2 regions of the Streptomyces sp. NBC_01471 genome follow, and region 1 is predicted to be linked to the other one. Evidence: riboswitches for the same ligand, from Rfam matches in the RefSeq annotation. Region 1 holds a riboswitch; the other holds the start of a gene.
The links. A riboswitch is a leader RNA that binds a small molecule or an ion and turns the genes downstream of it on or off. The one in region 1 is predicted to bind cobalamin.

Region 1 (7,751 bases):
TGCTCGCCGCCCTGCGCCACGGCAATCTGCTGGTCCTCATCCAGCCGCCGCGCGGATTCGGCGAGAACCCCATCGCGATCTACCACGACCCCGATCTGCCGCCCTCGCACCACTACTTGGCCGCGTACCGCTGGATCGCCGCCTCCGCGGACGACGGCGGCTTCGGCGCGGACGCCATGATCCACCTCGGCAAGCACGGAAACCTGGAGTGGCTGCCCGGCAAGAACGCGGGCCTTTCCGCCGCGTGCGGTCCCGACGCGGCCCTGGGTGATCTTCCGCTCATCTACCCGTTCCTGGTGAACGACCCGGGCGAGGGGACCCAGGCCAAGCGCCGCGTCCACGCCACGCTGGTCGACCACCTGGTCCCGCCGATGGCCCGCGCCGACTCGTACGGCGACATCGCGCGCCTGGAGCAACTCCTCGACGAGTACGCCCAGATCGCCTCCATGGACCCGGCGAAGCTCCCCGCGATCCGGGCCCAGATCTGGACGCTCATCCAGGCCGCCAAACTCGACCATGACCTGGGCCTGGAGAACCGGCCCGACGACGAGGGCTTCGACGACTTCATCTTCCACGTCGACGGGTGGCTGTGCGAGATCAAGGACGCGCAGATCCGTGACGGACTGCACGTCCTGGGCAACCCGCCCGCCGGAGCCGACCGGGTCAACCTGGTGCTCGCCATCCTGCGCGCCCGACAGATCTGGGGCGGCACCGCCTCACTGCCGGGGCTGCGCGAAGCGCTGGGCCTGGACGAGGCCAACGCCACCCGTACCGCGGCCGACGCGGCGGAGGAGCAGGCGCGGGTCCTCGTCGAGGCGATGGAAGCGGCGGACTGGGATCCGGAGGCCGCCGTCAAGGTCGCCGACGGCCACCCGCAGGCAGTGGCCGACATCCTCGGCTTCGCGGCCCGCGAGGTCGTTCCGCGGCTGGCTGCCACCACCGACGAGATCGACCACGCCCTCCACGCGCTGGACGGCGGATTCGTCCCCGCCGGGCCCTCCGGCTCCCCGCTGCGCGGCCTGGTCAACGTCCTGCCGACCGGCCGCAACTTCTACTCCGTCGACCCCAAGGCCATCCCGTCCCGGCTCGCCTGGGAGACCGGACAGCTGCTCGCCGATTCGCTCCTGGAGCGCTACCGCACCGACAACGGCGAGTGGCCCACCTCCGTGGGGCTCTCCCTGTGGGGCACCAGCGCGATGCGCACCTCGGGCGACGACGTGGCCGAAGCCCTCGCACTGCTCGGTATCCGCCCGGTGTGGGACGACGCCTCACGCCGGGTCACCGGCCTTGAGCCGGTGCCGCTCGACGAGCTGGGCCGTCCCCGCATCGACGTCACCCTGCGCATCTCGGGCTTCTTCCGGGACGCCTTCCCGCACACCATCGGCCTCCTGGACGACGCGGTACGGCTGGCCGCATCCCTCGACGAGCCCGACGGGCAGAACTACGTACGCGCCCACACCCGGGCCGACCTCGCCGAGCACGGCGACGAACGCCGGGCCACCACCCGGATCTTCGGCTCGCGGCCGGGTACCTACGGTGCCGGAATCCTCCAGCTCATCGACAGCCGCGACTGGCGCACCGACGCGGATCTCGCCGAGGTGTACACGGTGTGGGGCGGCTACGCCTACGGCCGGGAACTGGACGGCCGCCCGGCCCGCGCCGAGATGGAGACGGCGTACAAGCGGATCACCGTCGCCGCGAAGAACACGGACACCCGCGAGCACGACATCGCGGACTCCGACGACTACTTCCAGTACCACGGCGGCATGGTCGCCACCGTCCGGGCCCTGCGCGGGAGCGCCCCGGAGGCGTACATCGGAGACTCCACCCGCCCCGAGACCGTCCGCACCCGCACGCTCGTCGAGGAGACCTCACGGGTCTTCCGCGCGCGGGTGGTCAACCCCCGCTGGATCGAGGCGATGCGCCGCCACGGTTACAAGGGCGCCTTCGAACTCGCCGCCACCGTCGACTACCTCTTCGGGTACGACGCCACCACCGGTGTCGTCGCCGACTGGATGTACGACAAGCTCACCGAGACGTACGTACTCGACCCGGTCAACCGCGACTTCCTCCAGCAGGCCAACCCCTGGGCCCTGCACGGGATCGCGGAACGCCTCCTGGAGGCGGAGTCCCGCGGTATGTGGGCAGAGCCCGACCCCGCGACGCTCGAAGCGCTGCGCCAGGTGTACCTGGAGACCGAAGGGAATCTGGAGGGCGAGGACTGACCGGCGCGGTCTCCTCGCGGTGGTCCGCTGCCGCTGGTGCGACGGGGGGAGCCCGGCTCTCCCGGCACCGGTGTGCGGCAGCGGACCACCCGGCCGCCGGTGGGTGTGAGATCCGATACCTGCCCAGGTGGGGCGGTTGCCGCCACCGGCGGCCAGAACCCTGGTGTGAGTGAGCCGTGGTGTTCGGGAAGACCGGTGAAAGCCCCCTCGGGGCCTCGGACCGGAGCGGCCCTCACCACTGTGATCGGGGGGTCGCCGTCCCGTCGCAGCCACTGGCCGCGTGCGCGGCCGGCAAGGCAGGGCCGGTGGCGGGCATCAGCGAGCCCGTCAGCCTGGAGACCGGCCACGCCATCTCACGAAGTGATCCACGAGGTGCTGGAGCGTGACCCGCATGACCCTGCCCGATTCCGCCGCGTTCGCCTGGCGGCGCGAGGACACCGTACGTACCGCCGGGCTCCTGGGGGTGATAGCCGCCCTCCACGCCGTTGCGTTCGGCGTGCTGTTCCTGCTGGTCGAGCCAGGCCACTACGAGGTCGGATCCAAGGCGTTCGGGGTCGGTCTCGGCATCACCGCGTACACACTCGGGATGCGGCACGCCTTCGACGCCGACCATATCGCCGCCATCGACAACACCACACGCAAACTCATGGCCGACGGGAAACGCCCGGTCTCGGTGGGCTTCTGGTTCGCGCTGGGGCACTCCAGTGTGGTGGTGGCCATGGCGGCGCTGGTCGCCGGAGGAGCCCGGCTCGCCGGGGTCCTCATGAACGAGGGCTCGGACGCGCACCAGGTGCTGGGCGTCGTCGGCACGAGCGTCTCCGGCTCCTTCCTGTACCTCATCGCGGCGCTCAACCTGGTTGCCCTCGTGGGCATTCTGCGGGTCTTCAAGGAGATGCGCGCGGGACGCTACGACGAGGCCGAACTCGAATCGCACCTGAACTCGCGCGGGTTCATGAACCGCATCCTCGGCCGCTTCACCAAGTCCATCACCAGGCCGGGCCAGATGTACCCGCTGGGCTTCCTCTTCGGCCTGGGCTTCGACACCGCCACCGAGGTCGCCCTCATGGTGATGGCGGGCAGCGGCGCCGCCGCGGGCCTGCCCTGGTACGCCGTCCTCTGCCTGCCGCTGCTGTTCGCGGCCGGAATGAGCCTCTTCGACACGCTCGACGGCACCTTCATGAACTTCGCGTACCAGTGGGCCTTCTCCAACCCGGTGCGCAAGGTGTTCTACAACCTCGCCATCACGGGCCTGTCGATCGCCGTCGCGTTCCTCATCGGCACGATCGAACTGATCAGCGTGCTGCACGACAAGCTCGACCTCCAGGACGCGGTCACCGACTGGATAGCGGGCCTCGACCTCGGGAACGTGGGCTATCTCATCGTCGCCCTCTTCGTCGTCGTGTGGGCTGCCGCGCTCGCCTACTGGCGCATCGCCAAGGTGGAGGAGAGGTGGACGGTCCGCGCCTCCGACAGCGGCTGAACCGGCGCGGAATACGGCCACGGACCGGTGCGGAATCATGGCCACGGACCCGAGCGCCCGCCAGTCTTCCCCCGCCCGGGCCGGCCGGGATGCGCCCATCCGGCGGACGGGGCGGGCAGCGGACAGGTCCGACGGGGTGGAATCGGACGCGCCTGCGGCGGTGTCGGCCACGGAATCGCGCCCGCGTATGGCAGTACGGTGCCATGCAGTCAGAAAATCACACTAATACGCAGGGTCGGCGCAGATTCGTGCGCGCCGCGGTCGGTCTGGGCGCCTTGGGCATCGGCGGAGTCGTCTCCCGGGTGTGGGGCCTCTCCGGCGACACCGCACCGGCCGCCGCCCCACACCCCTCTCAGGCACCGGCCGCCACCGCGCCGCCCCACCGTGTCCAGGCACCGCCGGCCGCCGGACCTCCAGCGGCGGCGGCAGCCCGTCCCCCCGACTACCGGCTGCGGCCCTTCGCAGGCGAGACATCCATGGGTGCCCCGGCACACAATCCGGCGGTGCGCACTCATGCGGTGTACTCGATGGAGGAGAACGGCGGCCGCAGGATCGCGCTCACCTTCGACGACGGTCCCGACCCCGAGTACACACCTCAGGTGCTGCGCATCCTGGCCCAGTACAACGTGCAGGCGACGTTCTGCGTCATCGGCGAGAACGCCGTCCAGTACCCGCAGTTGCTGCACGACATCGCGAACGGCGGACACGCCGTCGCCAACCACTCCTGGACCCACCCCCAGCTCACCAAGTTGAAGCCGGCCGCCGCCCGGACCGAACTCGCCCGGACCAGCGATCTGATCGAGAAGGTTCTCGGCGCCCCGCCCGACTGGGCCCGCGCCCCGTACGGCGACTGGAACCCGCCGACCCTCGGGATCTGTGCCGACCTCGGCATGGAGCCGCTGGGCTGGTCGCTCGACACCAACGACTGGGCGCGGCCGGGCACGCGCAGCATCACCAACTCCGTGCTGCGCGATGTCAAGGACGGCACGATCGTGCTCTGTCACGACGGCGGCGGCAACCGGTCCCAGACCGTCGCCGCGGTCAGGAACTACCTTCCCCGGCTGCTCGACAGCGGCTACGTCCCGGTGCGGCCGGAGCTCTGACCCGGACGGGCAGGGCCGGGCCGCCCGCCGTACCGCCGGCGATAGTCTGCCTCCCATGATCGTCGAAGAGGTGCGGGTGGCCCGGTATCCGGCAGGAGCGGTGCGGGCCGGGGACTTCGAGGTGGCCGGGACGGGCGCACCGCCCACCCCCGGCGCCGGCCAGGTCCTGGTCGCACTGCGCAGACTGGGGCTCAACGCGGGGATGGCGACCAGGATCGGCGCCGCGGGCACCCCGTACGGCCCGGGGCTCACCATCGGGTCCGTGCCCGAGAGCGACGCCGTGGTCGAGGTGCTCGTGTCCCGCAGCGACGCGTACCGGCCCGGCGACCTCGCGGTCCGGCCGCGATCTCCGTGGCGTACCGCCGACGTGGTGGACGCGGGCGAGCTGCGACGCATCCCGCGGGACCGGTCGGACCTCCCGCTGGAGACGCATCTCACCGTACTCGGACACGTCGGCTTCACCGCCTACACCGGAATGGTGCACCTCGGCCGGGTGCGCCCGGGGGAGACCGTCTACGTGTCGGGCGCTGCGGGCGGGGTCGGCAGCTGCGCCGTCCAGTGGGCCAGGGCATACGGCGCACGGGTCATCGGCAGCGCCGGCTCGGACGCCAAGACCAGCCTGCTCACCGAAGACCTGGGTGTCGAGGCGTTCAACTACCGTCACGGCGCCGCCGTGGACCTGCTGCGGGCCGCCGCACCCGACGGCATCGACCTCTTCTTCGACAACATCGGCGGCGATCAGCTGGAGGCCGCGCTCGACGTGCTCAGCTTCCGCGGCCGGGCGATGATCTGCGGCATCGCCTCGCAGTACGGATCCGCGGGGGAGCGCCGGGGCCCGGCCAACTACGCACGGGCGATCTACCAGGAACTGACGCTGCGCGGATTCGCGGTGACCGCGCACGAGGAGCTGCGGCCGCGGTTCGAGGCCGAGGCGGGCAAGCTGGTCAGGGAGGGAACGCTGCGCAGTGTGCACACCTCGGTGCCCGGTTTCGCACGGACCCCGGAAGCGTTCGCCACCCTGCTGGCCGGCGGCAACAGCGGGCGCGCGATCGTGACCTGCGCCGTGTGACAGGACTTGCCCCGGTGCGTGCCGGGGAGCGGTGGCATGTACCGGGAAGGGTGTGCGACGCGGGGGAGTGTGCCCCGGTTCCGGATGATTGTTACGCTCCCTCGATGAGATTCGGCGTCAACATACTCAACTTCGGCCCCGGCACCACCCCTGCCTCTCTCGTCCAGCAGGCGCTGGACGCAAGGGAGTTGGGCTACTCCTTCGCGATGATCTCCGATCATGTCGCGGTGACGGCCGATGTACACCAGGCGTATCCGGCCCCCTTCTACGACCAGTTCGTGCTCGCCGCGCACCTCGCGGGGCGGGTGCCGGGGCTCACGCTCGGGACGACCGTGACGGTGGTGCCCTACCGCCATCCCCTGCACACCGCGCGGCTGGCGGCCAACATCGACTGCCTGAACCCGGACGGGTTCATCCTCGGCGCCGGGACCGGCTGGTCGCGGGCCGAATACGCCGCGCTGGGCGTGCCGTTCGCCGAGCGCGGCCGTATCGCGGACGAGTACCTGGCCGCGATCCGGGCGGCCTGGAGCGAGGACCCCACCACCTTCCGGGGTGACTACGTCTCGTACGAGGACGTGCACACCGCCCCCGCCCCGCAGACCCGGCCGGGACTTCCCGTCTGGGTGGGCGGCAATTCGCCTGCCGCACTCCGGCGTGCGGCCCGGCTCGGTGAGGGCTGGCACCCCTATCTGGCGACACTGTCCGCCATGCGCGCGGCGCTGCCGGTGCTCGCCGAAGAGGCGGAACGTGCGGGGCGGGCGGCGCCGGCTCTGGTGCCCCGGCTGCAGGTACGCGTCACCGGGACGAGGATCGACGGAGACCACCCGGTGGGCCACGGCACACTCGGCCAGATCCGCGAGGACCTCACGGCCCTGGCGGACCTGGGCGCCACTCATCTGCTCCTGGACACCAACCCGGACTCACCCGGTCTGCGCGGCACCGCCGAGGAGGACCGCCGGCTCCTCGAACTCCTCGCCGAGGAGGTCCTGGACCCGGTGTCGGGGACCATTCGCTGACGGACGGCTGAAGGAGCGGGCGCCGTACGGACGGCCGAGCAGGGGGGGCGTCGTGCTGACGGTGGGCGGTAGCCGCTGGGTGCGGGTCTGGGTCAATTACCCCCAGAAGGTGACCGGTTACTACTGCCCACAGAGCTCTGGCCATAGTAAAAGACAGAAACATGGCGAACCCTCTTGCGGTGCGATAGCAATCGCTTACATGCTGACGCCCAACCCGAACACCGGCTGTCAGGAGATGTCATGCGCAGGTCATTCATCGCGGGTTCATCCATCGGGAAGTCCGGGCGCCGTCTCGTCAGATCCGGCATCGTCCTCGGTGCCACCGCCCTGCTGGCCCTCGGTACGGCCGGACAGTCGTGGGCGTCCACACCCACGCTGAGCTGGAGCACGGGCGCCCCGACCCCGGTGACGACGCTGAAGCTGCCGATGTCCGTGGACTCCGCCCCTGACGCGTCCGGTATCTACTTCGCCTACTACACGACGCTGGAGAGCGGCACCCGGCCGTACGCCGGATTCCAGCCGGAGCCCGTGGACGCGAACGGTCACCACACCCTCCAGGCGGTCTTCAGCTCCTTCAACGCTGACGCCACCACGGCGGACACCCACTGCAACTACGGCGCGGACGGCGGCGACGGAGTGAGCTGCGCCGTCCGGTTCGCCTATACGCCGGGCACGATGTACTCGCTCGTCCTCAAGCGTGCGAGTGTCACCGGGGACACGCAGCTGATGACGGGAGACGTGGTCGAGACCGCGACCGGCGCTTCCGTGGCGCACATCGGGAGCTTCAGCCTCCCGTCGGCGTCGGGCCGGTTCAAGAACGCCGACCAGGGCTTCATCGAGCCCTACCTCACGGCCGGC
Region 2 (7,751 bases), 2.0 Mb from region 1:
GGTACGGAGCTTGGCGAGCGCCTCGACCAGATGGACCAGGCCCTTGAGCGGTACGTCGGCGCTCGATGTCGTCACGATCCGGCCGGGCACCTCGGCCACGGCCGGGTCGGGCGACCAGAGTTCGGTGTCGGCGCCGATGTGCACGACGTGGATGCGGTCCTCGCGCACGCCGAGGTCCTCGATGATCTCCTGCTGCGAGGAGCCGGAGACGGTCAGGACGGACGGCAGCCTGCGGGCGACCCGCTTCTGCATGCGGGTGAAGCCGTACCAGCGGCGCACGGAGGCGCGGCGGCGCCAGCCGTCGGCGGCCGCCAGGTCGAGCCGCCGGTCGACGGTGATGGGGTGGTGGACGGTGGTGACCAGCGGCGCGCCGAGGTCGCCGAGCAGTCCGTAGCCGAGGGTCTGGTTGTCGTGGATGACGTCGAACTCGCCGCGCCTGGCCAGGAGATGGCGCCGGGCGCGCAGCGAGAAGGTCAGCGGCTCCGGGAAGCCGCCGGTCCACATGGTGCCCACCTCGACCGCGTCGATCCAGTCGCGGTACTCGCCACGTCCGGGGGTACGGAAGGGGTCCGGGCTGCGGTAGAGGTCGAGGCTGGGCAGTTCGGTGAGCGGTACGCCCTCGTCCAGCACCGGGAAGGGCTGGGCACCGATCACCTCGACACTGTGGCCGAGCCGGGCCAGCTCCCGCGAGAGGTGCCGGGCGTAGACGCCCTGGCCTCCGCAGAAAGGATTGCCCTTGTACGTGAGGAACGCGATGCGCAGCGGGCCCTGGGCGCCGGTGGCGGATCCACCGGCAAGGGGGCCCGCTTCTATGGCCTCAGCGGTCACACTCGGCCCCCTTCTCGCGGCAGTCCCGGCGGAGCGTAGTCGCTCACGCTAATCTAGAACAAGTTCTTGCAAGCCTGGGGCCCGAGGGTGCCCCCGGAAGAACTCAGCCAGACTTGATCGTTCAATGAGCTTCGAATCTACCGGCAGGTAGCACCGTCGTAACAGCCGGATCAGGTGATTCGCGCCACGGCGGGATCGGATGGGACAGATGACTGTGGAAGCCAGGCCCGCGTCGCCACCGCTGACGGAGCGGCAGGAGGCGCGCCGCCGCAGGATTCTGCACGCGAGCGCCCAGCTGGCCAGCCGCGGCGGCTTCGAGGCGGTGCAGATGCGTGAGGTCGCCGAGGACTCGTCGGTGGCGCTCGGCACGCTCTACCGGTACTTCCCCTCCAAGATCCATCTGCTGGTCGCCACCATGCAGGACCAGCTCCAGCACCTGCACACCGCCCTCCGCAAGCGGCCTCCCGCCGGCGACACCCCCGCCGAGCGCGTCGCGTCGACGCTGATGGGTGCCTTCCGCGCGCTCCAGCGCGAGCCGCATCTGGCGGACGCGATGGTGCGGGCGCTGACCTTCGCCGACCGGAGCGTCAGCCCCGAGGTGGACACCGTCTCCCGTCTGACGACGGCGATCATCCTGGACGCGATGGGCCTGGAGCACCCCACGCCCGAGCAGCTCTCGGCCGTCCGGGTCATCGAGCACACCTGGCACTCCGCGCTGATCACCTGGCTGTCCGGGCGGGCCTCGATCGCCCAGGTGAAGATCGACATCGAAACGGTCTGCCGGCTGATCGACCTGACCGGCCCGGACGGCGGCCCGGACAGCGGCCCGGACCGGACCGCGGCGCCCTGAGGGCTGCTCGGACCGTCTCCACAAGCGCTACTCGTCGGGCGGGAAGACCGTCTCGCCGCTCTCCAGCAAGGTGATGATGATGGCCTCGACCGGGCAGCCCTCGGCCGCGGCCAGCACCTTCTCGCCGGCATCGGTCTCCGGCGACCGCGGGTGGGACTGGCGCGCCGAGTCGAGTGCGAAGCCGTCCGGTGCGTGGTTCACACACATCCCGGAGCCGATGCAGACGGACCGGTCGACCTCCACGTGCCAGCGGTCCCCCATTACTCCGCCTCGCCCGGGGCCGGTTCGTACCCGGCGGGGAGGTGGATCATCTTGTGCTCGAAGTACTCGCCGTACCCCTCGGGCCCGAACTCCCGGCCCACTCCGGAGTTCTTGTAGCCGCCGAACGGCCCGAGCATGTCCAGGCTGAAGGTGTTCACGCTGTACGTGCCCGTCCTGACCCGGCGCGCGATCTCTATACCGTGCTCGACGTCCGCCGTCCACACACTGCCGCTGAGCCCGTACTCGGAGTCGTTGGCGATCTTCACGGCCTCCTCCTCGTCGCCGTAGGGCAGCAGGCAGATCACCGGACCGAAGATCTCCTCGCGGGCGATCCGCATCGAGTTGTCGACATCGCCGAAGAGCGTCGGCTCGACGTACCAGCCGCCGCCGGGGGCCGCCGGGCGGCCGCCGCCGGTGAGGATCTTGGCGCCCTCGTCCTGGCCGATGCGGATGTAGTCCAGTGAGCGCTGCTGCTGGCGGCGCGCCACCAGTGGGCCGACCTCGGTCGCCGGGTCCAGCGGGTCGCCGACCTTGAGCGCGCCCGCCGCCGCGGCGAACGCCTCGGCGATCTCGTCGTACCGGCTGCGCGGGACCAGGATCCGGGTCTGGGCGACACACGCCTGCCCGTTGATCATCCAGGCGAACGGCACGATGCCCGCGACCGCCGACTCCAGGTCCGCGTCGGGCAGGATGATCGCCGCCGACTTGCCGCCCAGCTCCAGGGTCACCCGGGTCAGATTGCGCGCCGCGACCTCCATCACGCGCTTGCCCGCGGCGACCGATCCGGTGAAGGACACCTTGTCGACGCCGGGGTGGCCGACCAGGTACTCGCTCACCTCGCGGTCGGCCGGGAGGATCGACAGCACCCCCTTCGGCAGCCCGGCCTCACAGACGATGTCGGCGAGCACATAGGCGTCCAGCGGGGTCTCCGGCGAGACCTTCAGGATCGCGGGGCAGCCGGCGAGCAGCGCGGGGGCGAGCTTGGCGGCGGCCGTGAACTGCGGGACGTTCCACGGCACCACCGCGGCCACCACCCCGACCGGCTCACGCCGTACGAGCAGCTTGCCGAGGACACCGTCCCGGCTCTCCTCGTACGGGAAGGCGCGGGCGGTCGTGATCGCCGCCTCCCACACCATCATCGCGGCGAGCGCCTGCACCATGACGCTGGAGGTGTACGGGGTGCCGTTCTGCGAGCTGATGACGCGGGCGATCTCCTCGTACCGCACGGCGAACGCGTCCTTGATCCGGGTGATCACCTCGATCCGCTCGTCCAGTGACATCCGGGGCCAGGGGCCCTCGTCGAACGCCTGCCGCGCCACGGCGACAGCGCGGTCCACATCGGCCTCGCAGGCGTGCGGTACGCGCCCGATGACCTGCTCGGTGTGGGGCGAGACGACTTCGATGACGTCGGTGCCGAGTGGTTGCGCCCACTCCCCGCCGATGAAGAGCTGTCGGTGTTCCACAAGCTCGGTCATGACTGACTGCCTCCCGGGGGACACTTTCTGACGCTGTATCAGAAACTGATACCAGTTCTACTTCGCATCCGGAACCCCCGGGGGCCGCCAGGGCCACCCGGGCCGGACCGGCGGGGCTATTGGAACCGGTTCTAGTTATAGTGGGCCGCGCGAGCAAGACCGCGGCCCAAAGGCCGTGCCCCGGACGAAAGTTGAGGACGCCATGGCGCAGGTGACCGAGCACGGCGGGGGCGTCTGGTCCATCGAGGTCCCGATCCCCGACAATCCCCTGGGCCACACCCTGGTCCACGTCGTCGAGACGGACCGCGGCCCCGTACTGATCGACACCGGCTGGGACGACCCCACGTCCTGGGACGCGCTGGCCGCGGGCCTGGCGGACCTCTCCCTCTCCGTCACGGACATCCACGGCGTCCTGATCACCCACCACCACCCCGACCACCACGGCCTCTCCGGCCAGGTGCGCGAGGCGTCCGGGGCCTGGCTCGCGATGCACGCCGCCGACACCGAGATCGTCAAGCGAAGCCGGGACACCGAACCGGCGGTCTGGCTGGAGTACCTCACCCGGAAACTCGCCGCCGCCGGGGCGCCCGACGAGCACATCGCGCCGCTGCGCCGGGCCCGCGCGTCCGGCCGGACGCGGACGCTCCCGGGGCTGCGGGCCGCCGTTCCCGACCGGGAGATCGTCCCCGGCGACCTGCTTCCGCTGCCCGGCCGCAGGCTCCGCGCCATCTGGACACCCGGCCACACCCCGGGCCATGTCTGCCTCCACCTGGACGAGGAACACCCGGCGAACCGCCCCGGCAACGGGCGGCTCTTCTCGGGGGACCATCTGCTGCCGGGCATCACCCCGCACATCGGGCTCTACGAGGACCCGGACGACGCCGCGGTCACCGACCGGGGGGATCCCCTCGGCGACTATCTGGACTCACTGGAGCGGATCGGCCGGCTGGCCCCCGCCGAGGTGCTCCCCGCCCATCAGTACGCCTTCACCGACGCGGCGGGCCGGGTAAGGGAGTTGCTCGCCCACCACGAGGACCGGCTCCGGGACCTGCTGACCCTGCTGGCCCGGCCGCTCACCCCCTGGCAGATCGCCGAGCGGATGGAGTGGAACCGCCCGTGGGAGCAGATTCCGCACGGCTCGCGCAACATCGCGGTCTCGGAGGCCGAGGCCCATCTGCGGCGGCTGGTGAAACTGGGGCGCGCGGAAGCCCTCACCGGCAGCGATCCCGTCACCTATGTGGCGGTATAGCAGGGAACATCCCTCCCGGTCCTTCCGGCACGGCACGAGAGGGCGGGCGACCGCCCCGGATGACGGTCGGCCGGGGGGCCGTCATCCGCGTCCCGGCCGCGGCCGAACTCAGGACCAGCGGAGGATAGTCCGCTGGTCGGAGTAGCGTTAGGGTCATGCATTCAGTACCGCACATCACGAGGGGGGCGGCCGCCGATGGCGCCGGACGAGGCTGTGATCGGCTGCACGGGGAAGCTGATCCTTGCCACGCGCGGATCCGCCGGCCCCGGTGAGGTTCTGGTCCAGGTCAGAGGCGGCTGGGAAGCCTTTCTCGCCTGGTCCGAAGAGCCCTTGTCGTACGGGGCGACAGTGCTCGTGATCGAATCCCGTGGTACTCGCCAGGTCGACGTCATCGAGTGGGCCGATCCCGTGGATCCGCTGGATGCGCTGACCCTCGACCCCGGCGACACCGACTAAGGAGACCAAGGATGTTGGGTTATCGCGTTCCAGCGCCGGATGAGGCCATGCTCATCTCCGGAGGCAGGCGTGGTCTGGGCGGTGCACCCTTCAGGGTCGTGACCGGCCACGGCAAGTTCGTACTTCCGGTCTTCCGCAAGACCCGCTTCCTGACGCTCGCGATGTGCGAGGCGGAGGTCGCCGAGACCTGCGTGACGCGGCAGGGCATCGTGCTGACCGTGCGGGCCGTCATCGCGTTCAAGGTCGGCAACGACACCGAGAGCATCGTCAACGCCGGCCAGCGCTTCCTCTCCGACCAGGACCAGATGTCGGTACTGACCGGCCGGATCTTCTCCGGCCATCTGCGGTCGATCATCGGCTCGATGACCGTCGAGGAGATCGTCACCGAGCGCCAGAAGCTCGCCACCGAGGTGCTGGAGACCTCCAAGACGGAGATGGCCAAGATCGGCCTGATCGTGGACTCGCTCCAGATCCAGTCCATCGACGACGGCGAGACCGGCTACATCTCGGCGATGTCCGCCCCGCACACGGCGGCCATCCAGCGGCAGGCGCAGATCGCCCAGGCCCAGGCCACCCAGGCTTCCGTCGAGGCGCAGCAGGAAGCCACCCGTAACCAGGCCGAGTACGCGCGGCAGACCGCCGTCGTGCAGGCGCAGTACTCGGCCGAGGTGGACCGGGCGCAGGCCGAGGCAGCCCAGGCGGGTCCGCTGGCCCAGGCGCACGCGCAGCAGGAGGTGCTCGCGGCCCAGACCGAACTGGCCGAGCGCGCCGCCCAGTTGCGCCAGCAGCAGCTCGTCGCCGAGATCGTGAAGCCCGCCGAGGCGGACGCGGAGCGGATCAGGGTGCTGGCCGTGGCCGAGGCCGAGCGGATGAAGATCCAGGCCGCGGCGGCCGCCTCCTACGACCGGGTGGCGCTCGACCGGATGCTGATCGACCAGCTCCCGCAGATCGTCAAGGAGGCCGCGTCCGGTCTCGCGGGCGCCAATGTCAACGTGCTCAACGGCGCGGACGGCCTGGGCGAGATCGCGGCCGGTCTGGTGGGCCAGGGTCTGACGATCCTCGACTCGGTACGGAAGAACCTGGGCGCGCAGGACGACGACGCCCACCAGGGCGGCCGGGGCGCGGAGATCCAGCGCTACCTCGGCGGGAAGTCCGGCAACGACAACGGCGACAACGGCCCGATCGACATCAAGTAGGCGACCGGCAGGACCCTGCGGCCCGGGCCGTACGGAGCGGCAACGGACGGCGGCGCACCGGATCCAGTGGTGCGCCGCCGTCCGTTGCCGTCCGTCGTCGTGCCCGGAGGTGCGGCCGTGCCCCGCCCCCGGAGCCGCTCCCGGCGTGGCCGGTACAGTGGGAAGGTCGTCATCACACCCGCACGGGGAGAAGCCGGTGCAATCCCGGCGCTGACCCCGCAACCGTAACCACCTCCGGTGGTGAGCCGGACCGCCCTGTACGGAAGTGACCGGCTCGTGCCACCGGAAGCCTCCGGTGGCCGGCACCGTCGAGGTATACGGAGCCGGAGCCCCGGTGCCTGAGTGGGCCCGTGTCCCGGCTTCCCCGCAGGAGAGGCCCCGCCCGCCATGACCCTTCGCCGCAGCGCCACCGCGCTGGCCGCATCCGCCATACTCTGCGCGGCCGCTGCCCCGACGGCCTTCGCCGACTCCGCCTCGCCGTCGGCCTCGGCGTCCCCGGTGCTCCCCTCCGGCCTGTACGGCAAGACGGACCCCAAGTACGACGGGGTCTGGCGGCAGTCCCTCGCGCTGATCGCGCAGGACGCCACCGGGGTCCGCCCCGCCGCGAAGGCCGTCGACTGGCTGACCGGCCAGCAGTGCGCCGACGGCGCCTTCACCTCCTTCCGCGCCGACGTGACGAAGCCGTGCGACGGGAAGGAACTCCTGGACACCAACGCCACCGCGGCCGCCGTCCAGGCGCTGAAGGCGCTCGGCGGGCACGACGCCGCCGTGAAGAAGGGCGCCGGCTGGCTGAAGTCGGTGGCGGGCAAGGACGGCGGCTGGAGCTACAACCCGGGCGGCGCGAGCGACGCGAACTCCACGTCGGTGGTGATCGGCGCGCTCGCCGCGGCCGGGGAGCCGACGGCGAAGGCGGAGAAGATGCTGGTCTCGCTCTCGCTCCCGTGCGACGCCAAGGAGGGCGGCGGCGGCTTCGCGTACCAGCCCGACAAGAAGTCGGGGAAGCTGTTCGCGAACGCCGACGCGACGGGCGCCGCCGTGCTGGGCACCCTGGGCTCCGGCCTGGCACCGCGCCCCGGCGGCAAGGACGTCGGCGGCACCGGCTGCCTGAACGCCTCTTCGCCCGCCCAGGCCGCGCACAACGGCGCCACCTACCTCGCCGGGGCGACCGCGGGGAAGGCCTATCTCAAGTCCGCGATGCCGGGCGCCGAGGACCAGCCCGACTACGGCAACACCGCCGACGCGGTGACCGCGCTCGGCGCCGACGGCCTCACCGCGCAGGCCAGGCAGCCGCTCGCGTGGCTGGAGCAGCACGCGGCGGGATGGGCCCGGCAGAGCGGCCCCGCCGCATACGCCCAGCTGATCTTCGCGGCCCGGGCGAACGGGGTCGACCCGCACGACTTCGGCGGCGCGGACCTGGTCAAGCAGCTCAACGCGAC

Region 2: linked by a shared signal. The riboswitch ahead of OG285_RS26165 (prenyltransferase/squalene oxidase repeat-containing protein) and the one ahead of OG285_RS35290 (HoxN/HupN/NixA family nickel/cobalt transporter) in region 1 are both predicted to bind cobalamin.

What each region holds. Positions count from the first base shown of each region.
Region 1 covers NZ_CP109450.1:7,800,111-7,807,861, forward strand. The annotation lists gene cobN (cobaltochelatase subunit CobN) at 1-2,225, shown strand, start outside; cobalamin riboswitch at 2,386-2,588, shown strand; gene OG285_RS35290 (HoxN/HupN/NixA family nickel/cobalt transporter) at 2,617-3,705, shown strand; gene OG285_RS35295 (polysaccharide deacetylase family protein) at 3,954-4,808, shown strand; gene OG285_RS35300 (zinc-binding dehydrogenase) at 4,864-5,877, shown strand; gene OG285_RS35305 (TIGR03619 family F420-dependent LLM class oxidoreductase) at 5,982-6,893, shown strand; gene OG285_RS35310 (hypothetical protein) at 7,134-7,751, shown strand, end outside.
Region 2 covers NZ_CP109450.1:5,839,393-5,847,143, reverse strand. The annotation lists gene OG285_RS26200 (glycosyltransferase family 4 protein) at 1-828, opposite strand, end outside; gene OG285_RS26195 (TetR family transcriptional regulator) at 1,037-1,678, shown strand; gene OG285_RS26190 (ferredoxin) at 1,706-1,939, opposite strand; gene OG285_RS26185 (aldehyde dehydrogenase) at 1,939-3,414, opposite strand; gene OG285_RS26180 (MBL fold metallo-hydrolase) at 3,617-4,663, shown strand; gene OG285_RS26175 (hypothetical protein) at 4,859-5,119, shown strand; gene OG285_RS26170 (flotillin family protein) at 5,131-6,315, shown strand; cobalamin riboswitch at 6,462-6,588, shown strand; gene OG285_RS26165 (prenyltransferase/squalene oxidase repeat-containing protein) at 6,703-7,751, shown strand, end outside.